2 regions of the Geobacillus sp. FJAT-46040 genome follow, and region 1 is predicted to be linked to the other one. Evidence: riboswitches for the same ligand, from Rfam matches in the RefSeq annotation. Region 1 holds a riboswitch; the other holds the start of a gene.
What was found. Region 1 has a riboswitch for thiamine pyrophosphate ahead of tenA (thiaminase II). Riboswitches for the same ligand answer to the same signal wherever they lie in the genome.
Positions count from the first base shown of each region.

Region 2: it holds a riboswitch for thiamine pyrophosphate, as region 1 does, so the genes downstream of both, thiC (phosphomethylpyrimidine synthase ThiC) here and tenA (thiaminase II) in region 1, are expected to answer to the same signal.

Region 1 covers NZ_NISS01000001.1:2,301,737-2,306,124, reverse strand. Annotated here, with positions in the region: gene CD000_RS12190 (MFS transporter) at 1-593, shown strand, start outside; gene CD000_RS12185 (class I SAM-dependent rRNA methyltransferase) at 657-1,841, opposite strand; TPP riboswitch at 1,984-2,091, shown strand; gene tenA (thiaminase II) at 2,198-2,881, shown strand; gene CD000_RS12175 (ECF transporter S component) at 2,905-3,495, shown strand; gene CD000_RS12170 (ABC transporter ATP-binding protein) at 3,510-4,388, shown strand, end outside.
Region 2 covers NZ_NISS01000001.1:2,549,988-2,554,375, forward strand. Annotated here, with positions in the region: gene CD000_RS13660 (aminotransferase class I/II-fold pyridoxal phosphate-dependent enzyme) at 1-352, opposite strand, end outside; gene thiC (phosphomethylpyrimidine synthase ThiC) at 951-2,639, opposite strand; TPP riboswitch at 2,811-2,924, opposite strand; gene CD000_RS13670 (methyl-accepting chemotaxis protein) at 3,060-4,313, opposite strand.

The DNA.
Region 1 (4,388 bases):
GGGCGAACAGATGGGATTTGTATGAAAAAAGCGCTTTGACCCCGTCGTTGCTGTTGTTTTTCTTGACGGTGACGTTCGGCGGCATCGCCTCATTCTTGCCTCTATATACGGCGCAAAAACAGATCGGCGGCCTGCAACTGTACTTTTTGCTTTACGCGCTTGCCTTGATGGTGACGCGAACGTTCGCTGGCCAGTTGTATGACCGAAAAGGGCATCGGGCCGTCTTTCTCCCTGGTGCGGGGCTTATTTTGCTGGCGATGCTTCTTCTCGCTTGGCTGCCGGGAGAATGGGCGTTGCTTTTGGCGGCGGTGCTGTACGGTTTCGGCTTTGGCATGGTGCAACCGGGGCTGCAGGCGTGGTCCGTCGAGCGGGCGCCTGCCCACCGCAAGGGAATGGCGAACGCGACATTTTTCTCGTTTTTTGATTTAGGGGTCGGCGTCGGGGCGATAGTGTTTGGCCAAATCAGCCATTGGTTCGGCTATCCGAGCATTTATTTAGCTGCTAGCGGTTCGGTGTTCCTTTCGATGCTTGTCTATCTGTCGGTCTTGCATAAAGAACAATCGCTTCGCCCCCGGGAACGAAAAAACGCTTAGGGATAACCCCTAGGCGTTTTTTCTGCCCAGCGGCGCATCGAAACGGCCTTTGAGGGCGGCTCGTCACCGCCGGGAATGCACTTCGTAAATGGCGAATTTTAAGTAGTCGCCTTCTTCCGCGGCAAGGAGTTTCGGGTGGTCGTAGCCGGCGCCGTTCCAATATACTTGGCGCAGCACTTTTTTCGCGTCAAATGCCGCATCAGCGATCATCTCTTGAAATAGGTGCGGGCGGACGTGGTACGAGCAGCTTGATGTGACGAAAAAGCCGCCGTCTTTGACAAGCTTCAATCCGTTTAAGTTAATGTCTTTATAGCCGCGCAGCGCCTTCGGGACGGCATGGGCCGATTTCGCGAATGCCGGCGGGTCGATGATGACGACATCCCACTGTTTGCCGGCGCGCACTGATTCGCGCAAATAGTCGAAGGCGTTGGCGACGACAAATTCAACGTTCGTGAATCCGTTTAACGCGGCGTTCCGTTTCGCCGTTTCGATGGCATGTTCGGAAATATCGACGGCAGTAGCATGTTTTGCCCCATACAGACAAGCGTTTAGCATAAACGAGCCGGTATGGGTGAAGCAGTCGAGCACGGTTGTCTCCGGACCGATGAGCGGACGAAGAGCGGCGCGGTTTTGCCGTTGGTCGAAGAAAAAGCCGGTTTTTTGTCCGTTTTCAATATCGACGATGTATTTCACGCCGTTTTCCTCGATTTCGATTTCCGTTTCCGCTTCCCCGTACCAAAAGCCTTTTTCTTGTTTGAGACCCTCAAGCTCCCGAACGGACACATCGTTGCGCAAATAAATGGCCCTTGGGGCAAACACGTCAAGCAAGCCGCGCAAAATCCAGTCTTTCCGCCTTTCCATGCCGAGCGCCAAAATTTGCACAACAAGCACATCTTCATATTTGTCGACGATCAATCCGGGCAAAAAGTCGGCTTCGCCATAGACGGCGCGGCAGGAGCGAACGCCGGGAATCATCCGTTCACGGTACGCCCACGCCTGACGGATGCGGTCGATGAAAAAGCGCTCATCGAGTTCATCGTTTGGGTTTTGCGTCAAGACGCGGACGATGATTTGCGAAGCGGGGTTGATATATCCTTTCGCCAGCCAATACCCTTGATGATTGTAAACGTCAACGAAGTCGCCCGGCGCAGCATCGCCTTCGATGCGGTCAACTTCACTTTGAAAAATCCATGGATGCCCTTGCTCAAGCCGTTTTTTCCGTTCTCTTTTCAGGATGACCTTCGCCATCGTTTCCACTCCCATTCCGTCGTCAATTGCTGCGTTTCCATCATAGCGGATTGCAACGCATAGCGCAACGTCGGAGAAAAAAAGATTGACAATCGTTCGTGCCATGGTATGATTAAGTGTAAAGAAAACTGAAAATTGCACCATCATCCACTAGGGGAGCCTTTAGAAAGGCTGAGATCAAAGTGTGCCTTTGAGACCCTTAGCACCTGATCTGGGTAATGCCAGCGTAGGGAAGTGGAGGAGCAGCACAGCAAGGCTAGGCTTTGCCTTGCCAACGTCGCATGCCCACGCCGCTTTCTTTACGCCAATCGGCAAAGGAAGCGGCGTTTTTATTTTGCCAAAAAGGGGGAAAACGAATGTCATTTGCCAAACAATTGCGCCAAGCGGCCGATCCGATCTGGCAGGCGAGTTTCCGCCATCCGTTTGTTCAGGAGCTTGGCCAAGGGACGCTTGCGCGCGAGAAGTTTCGCTATTACGTGATGCAAGATGCCTATTATTTGCGCCATTTTGCCCGCGTTCAGGCGATCGGGGCGGCGAAATCGCCGGATTTGGCGACGACAGCCCGGTTGGCGCACCATGCACAAAGCACGTGCGAAGCCGAGCTGTCTCTGCATGAAACGTTCGCCGAGCTCTTGGGCATTACAGAAGAGGAAAGGGCGGCGTTCATTCCGGCGCCGACGGCGTACGCCTATACGTCGCACATGTACCGCGCGGCGTACGAAGGGCATCTCGGTGATGTTATCGCCGCCATTTTGCCGTGCTACTGGCTGTATTACGAAATTGGCGAGCGCTTGAAAACGTGCCGCCCGAACGATCCGATTTATGAAAAATGGATCGGCACCTACAGTTCGGACTGGTTCCGCTCGCTTGTGGAAGAGCAAATCGCGCGGCTTGACGACATCGCTGACGAGGTCACCGAAGAGGATCGCCATCGGATGAAGCGGCATTTCCTCATCAGCAGCGAATATGAGTACGAGTTTTGGGAGATGGCGTATCGGCTTGAGCAGTGGCCGTCGGCTGAATTGGCGGCGAGCCGTTGACGTGAGACAAGGAGGAGAACAGGATGGAAGTGAAGACAGAAGGGTTAAAATTGGTGGATATTTTAACGACGATCGTCATTGCGATTGTGTTTGGCGTTATTTACAAATTATGGGGACCGCTATATAGCGCGGTGGGAGCAGTAGGGTTTCATCTCGATCAATTCATTTACGGCATGTGGTTTATCGCCTCCTCGCTCGCTTATTTGCTTATTCGCAAGCCAGGGGTGGCGTTGCTCGCGGAGATTGCGGCTTCGTCCGGCGAGCTGATCATGGGATCGCAATGGGGGCTTGAAGTGCTCATTTATGGATTCATTCAAGGGCTGTTTGCCGAGCTCGTGTTTGCGGCGTTCCGCTATCGGCGGTTTGACGTGCTCGTCGTATCGCTAAGCGCGGTCGGCGCGACGATTGGCTCGCTCATCATGGACTTTTACAAAGGCTATATTGAGGCGCTCGCCCCATGGAATATGGCGCTCTTTTTGCTGGCGCGTTTTATCGGCGCCATCCTCATTGCCGGCGTGTTCGCTGTCTCGTTGGCCAAGGCGCTTGAGAAAACCGGGGTGACGCAAATGTGGCGGCCGGCCTCGAAAGACGATTACGATGCATTGAACCGGTAAGGCGGCGAATGGCGATGAAACAAGCAATTGCGATTGATCGGCTGCGCCTGAAATTTCCCGGGAGCGACGGGCTGCTGTTTCGCGACTTGTCGCTTTCGATTGCCGAGGGGGAGAAAGTGCTCCTCCTTGGTCCGTCCGGATGCGGCAAGTCGACATTATTGCAAGTGATGGCTGGCATCATTCCCCGCTCGATCGATGTGCCGATGAAAGCGGAGCGCCTTAAGCGGCCGGAACGGTGGGGCTATGTTTTCCAAGATCCTGATGCGCAATTTTGCATGCCGTATGCGGACGAGGAAATCGCTTTTGCCCTCGAAAATCGAAGCGTGCCGCGCCACGAGATGCCCGTCCGCATCCGTGCCCTGCTGAACCAAGTCGGTTTGGAGATCGCTCCGCATACGGATATTCATACGCTTTCCGGTGGAATGAAGCAGCGATTGGCTCTTGCTTCGGTGCTGGCGCTTGAGCCGGATGTCTTGTTTTTGGATGAGCCGACGGCGCTGCTTGATGAAGAAGGGACGAAGGCGGTATGGCAAACGGTGAAGCAGGTGGGCCGCGGCAAAACGGTCATCATCGTCGAGCATAAAATTGACCATGTGCTCGACTTTGTGGATCGCATTGTCTTGTTCAGCCGCGATGGGCGCATCATCGCCGACGGCGAGGCGAAGGCGGTGTTTTCCGACTATAAAGACGTCATTGCCGCTGAAGGGATTTGGTATCCAGGCGTCTGGGATGACTATGACCGGACGGCAAGGCGGCGAAATCGCCATCAAGGCGAGGAGCTTCTTCGCCTCGCCCGTTTTCGCGGGTTCCGCGGCCGGGAGGCGAAAATCTATGTTCCTGAAGCAACGGTGCACGCCGGCGAATGGATTGCCGTCACCGGAAAAAACGGCGCC
Region 2 (4,388 bases), 250 kb from region 1:
CGCCGGGATTGAGAACGGCTTGCAGCAAATGGACGATTCCTTCTTTCGAGCCGATTAACGCCAACACCTCGGTCTCCGGATCGATCTTGACGCCATATTCCCGTTCATAAAAACGCGCGACCGCTTCCCGATACTCCCTGCAGCCGCCATACGGCGAATACGTATAGTGTTCTGGCGCATCGAGCGCTTCTTTCAACGCTTCGATGACAAAGGAAGGGGGCGGCAAATCGGGGGCGCCGATCCCTAAATCAATGACATCGACCCCGATCTTTAGCAATTCTTCTTTTTTCTTCTGAAATCGGGAGAACAAATATGGCGGCATCGTCTGCACAATATCGGAAAATGTGTTCAATCCCATCCCTCCTCATAGCCCTTCGTTTCAGTTTATGCGCACGCCCATCCCCCTCATGCCCGTCTCACGTTCAAGAAGCAGCCTATCATACCAATGGCTTTCTCACATCAAGACATCATCAAAATCTTTTTTCTCGAAAAGCGGTCGATGCAGGAGAAGGGGTTATTTTTTCACTAAGCTGCTAGAAAAACGCGATCCACCTTCTGAAACCCGGCCCTTTCGCCATAAAAAAAAGCGGCCGGCATCATCCACGGTTCGATGACGCAACTGGCCGCTGTCTATGGAAGCGAAGCGCCGGCGAAGGCGCCGCGATAGACTGCGCAGTTTTCCCCGCATGATCATTCTATGACTAGAAATTTGCACCTTATGCCATTATCATAATCAATCCGAAACGATTTGTAAATATATTTTTTAAAAATTATATATTTTTAAAATAATAAGGAACCGCACCAATTTGCAGAACAAACAAGAGGGGCAATGAACGTTCGCCCCCCTCCGCTGCTTCGATCAGCACTGAGCGCCTTCCAGCTCATGCTTTTTCCGTTGATCGAACTTCCATATTCTCTCCACCATGCCGAGCATCGCAGCCCGCTTCTTGTCATTGATACAGCGACGAGCCTTGCCGAATAAATTGTTGCGCTTTTTCTTTCATCCCTTCCTCTTTGATTTGCCGCTGCAGCTCGTGCGAAATGTTCATCGAACAAAACTTCGGCCCGCACATCGAACAAAAATGAGCTGTTTTCGCCGCCTCGGCCGGCAATGTTTCATCATGGTACTCACGAGCCCGTTCCGGGTCAAGCGACAAGTTGAACTGATCGTTCCAACGAAATTCAAAGCGCGCTTTCGAGAGCGCGTCGTCACGCTGCTGAGCGGCTGGATGCCCTTTTGCCAGATCAGCCGCATGGGCGGCGATTTTATAGGCCACGACCCCGGCGCGTACGTCCTCTTTATTCGGCAACCCTAAATGTTCTTTGGGCGTTACGTAACAAAGCATCGCCGTTCCATAAGCGCCAATGATGGCGGCGCCAATCGCTGACGTAATATGGTCATACCCGGGCGCGATGTCGGTGACAAGCGGCCCTAACGTATAAAACGGCGCTCCATGGCAAATGTCCTGTTCCCGCTCGACATTTTCGCGAATTTTATGCATCGGAATGTGGCCCGGCCCTTCGATCATCACCTGCACATCATGCTTCCAGGCGATTTTCGTCAGCTCGCCAAGCGTTTCCAGTTCCGCAAACTGCGCCTCATCGTTCGCATCGGCGATGGAGCCGGGGCGCAAGCCGTCGCCAAGGGAGATCGCGACATCGTATTGTTTCAAAATCTCGCAGATTTCTTCAAAATGCGTATACAAAAAGTTTTCTTCATGATGGGCCAAACACCATTGGGCGATGATCGAGCCGCCGCGCGAGACAATTCCGGTCGTCCGGTTGGCGGTGAGCGGAATGTAATGAAGCCGCACACCGGCGTGGATCGTCATGTAGTCGACTCCTTGTTCAGCCTGCTCGATGAGCGTCTCGCGGTACACGTCCCATGTCAGCTTCTCCGGCACCCCTCCTACCTTTTCGAGCGCCTGATAAATCGGCACCGTTCCCACGGGGACCGGCGAATTGCGGATGATGTACTCGCGTGTTTCATGAATGTGTTTGCCGGTCGACAAATCCATGACCGTATCGGCGCCCCAACGCACCGCCCAAAGCAATTTTTCCACTTCGTCTTCAATCGATGAAGAAACAGCCGAGTTGCCGATATTGGCATTAATTTTCACATGGAAACGACGGCCGATGATCATCGGTTCGCTCTCTGGATGGTTAATATTGGCCGGAATAATGGCCCGACCAGCGGCGACTTCTTGGCGGACAATTTCTGGATCGATTTGTTCACGAATCGCGACAAACTCCATTTCTGGCGTAATGATCCCCCGTTTGGCGTAATGCATTTGTGTCACTGTTTTTCCGGGCTTTGCCCTCAATGGACGGCGCACAAACGGAAGCGAACGTTGGATCGCAACAGAAGACCGCTCCATTTCCTCCACATCGCCGCGCTCGACAATCCAGCGGCGACGAAGAGGAGGCAAGCCTTTCTCCACGTCCGGTTCAAAATCGGGATCCGTATACGGGCCCGTCGTATCGTAGACACGCACCGGTTTGTTTTCCACCATTCCTTGCGGCGTTTTCGTTGGCGACAAAGCAATTTCTCTCATCGGCACGCGCACATCCGGGCGCGACCCTTCGATGTACACTTTGCGGCTTTCCGGAAACGACATAAACGAGCGGATGTTTTCCATGCGTGGCTTCCCCTTTCAACATAAAATGATGAAAAATCAGATCTGAAGCCACACCGTCTGAAGCGGGGCAAACACGAGAATAGGCGATGGCGGCCGATTCAAAATAAAAACAGGTTCCGACACCGGAACCTGATCGAAGGCAAAAGGCCAAATGAACAAGACACGTCCATCTGTTCCCGCTGCCTGCTTCCCTACGCTGGCATGACCCAGATCAGGTTCAAAGGGTCAAAGAACTTCATCGCGTTCTTTTCTCAGCCCGGCTCTCGGACTCCCCTAGCAGATAAGCGTATCACAATGATGACTGACTTTTTTTATTTTATCAGGCAATTGGCAAAGATGCAAACCATTTTATTCCAAACGTTGACTCCCACACGTCGTTTGAAAGCCCCTCTTTCTCGAAGAAAGCGTCCTTTTCCTCACTCACACAGAAAATTTCTTCAGCATTGCCCGCATCTCGTCCGCCATCTGACCGAGCGATGTCGACGAAGAGGCGATTTCCTCGACGGAAGCCATTTGTTCCTGGGTCGCTGCCGATACGTTGGCCGCACCAGACGCTGACTGTTCGACAATATTGGTCATCTGTTGGAGTGCGTCGTTCACTTGACGAGCATGCTCCGTCATTTGCTCGATGGCGGACGATACTTGTCCAATTTGTTTGCTCACTTGGCCGACCTCCTCACGGATATGGGCAAATGATTGGCCGCATGCCGCCGCAACGTTCAATCCTTTCGCCACTTCGGCGATCACCTGTTCGGCAGACGCAACTGCCCGCTTCGTTTCTTCTTGAATGTAACCGATCAGCTCGGAAATTTGTTGCGCTGAGCGCGCTGATTGTTCTGCGAGCTTCCTCACTTCGTCCGCGACAACCGCAAACCCTTTCCCTTGCTCGCCGGCGCGCGCCGCTTCGATCGCCGCATTGAGCGCCAACAAATTCGTCTGCGACGCAATGCCGGTGATCGCTTCCGTAATCTGTCCAATCTCGTTGGAGCGCTCCCCAAGCCCTTTCACCACCTGGCCGAGCGTTTGCACATGATCGTAAATGAACTGCATTTGCTCGGACATTTGTCCGATTGACTGCTTGCCGTCCTCTGCTTTCGCCGACGTTTTCTCGGCGCGGTGCGCCACATCTTTCGTATGGCAAGCGACGTCGCTCAATGTTTGGGAAATATCATGCACGGACGCAGCGGTGGTGCGGACAGCATCGGCCTGTTCCTCCGCACTTGCCGCAAGCGTTTCCATCGTTGTCGCAATTTGCTCTGTCGCTTTCGTCGTCTGTTCGGCGACAGCGGCAAGCTGCTGAGAATATTGCGCTACTTCTTCGGCATGATGTTGGATTTGCCCCATCACACTTTGCCAAGCATCTGCCATATCGTTTAACGACGCCGCAATCGGCCGCAGCTGCTGCACGCGATCAAGCGGTATGCGCACCGTCAAATCTCCGCCTGTCATCTTGCCTAAATGTTCGTTAATAACGGCAATCGGGGCAACAAACCGTCGATAGTTGAGCGTTGCCGAAACGAAGCCGAGCATCGCGCCAAACAGCACCGTAGCAACAAGCGTCCACCAAAATGCCGCCCCGCGAATGCCGTTGACCAGGCATGTGGCCATGCCGATCGCCGCTGTGCCAGGAATGACAACGAACATTGTGCGAATGATATAAGCGCTTAACGACAATCCATTCTCCTCCTTTTTTCTATATAAGTTGCAATAAAGATTTTCCGATTGTTCGATTCTGTTTTCCTTCATAAC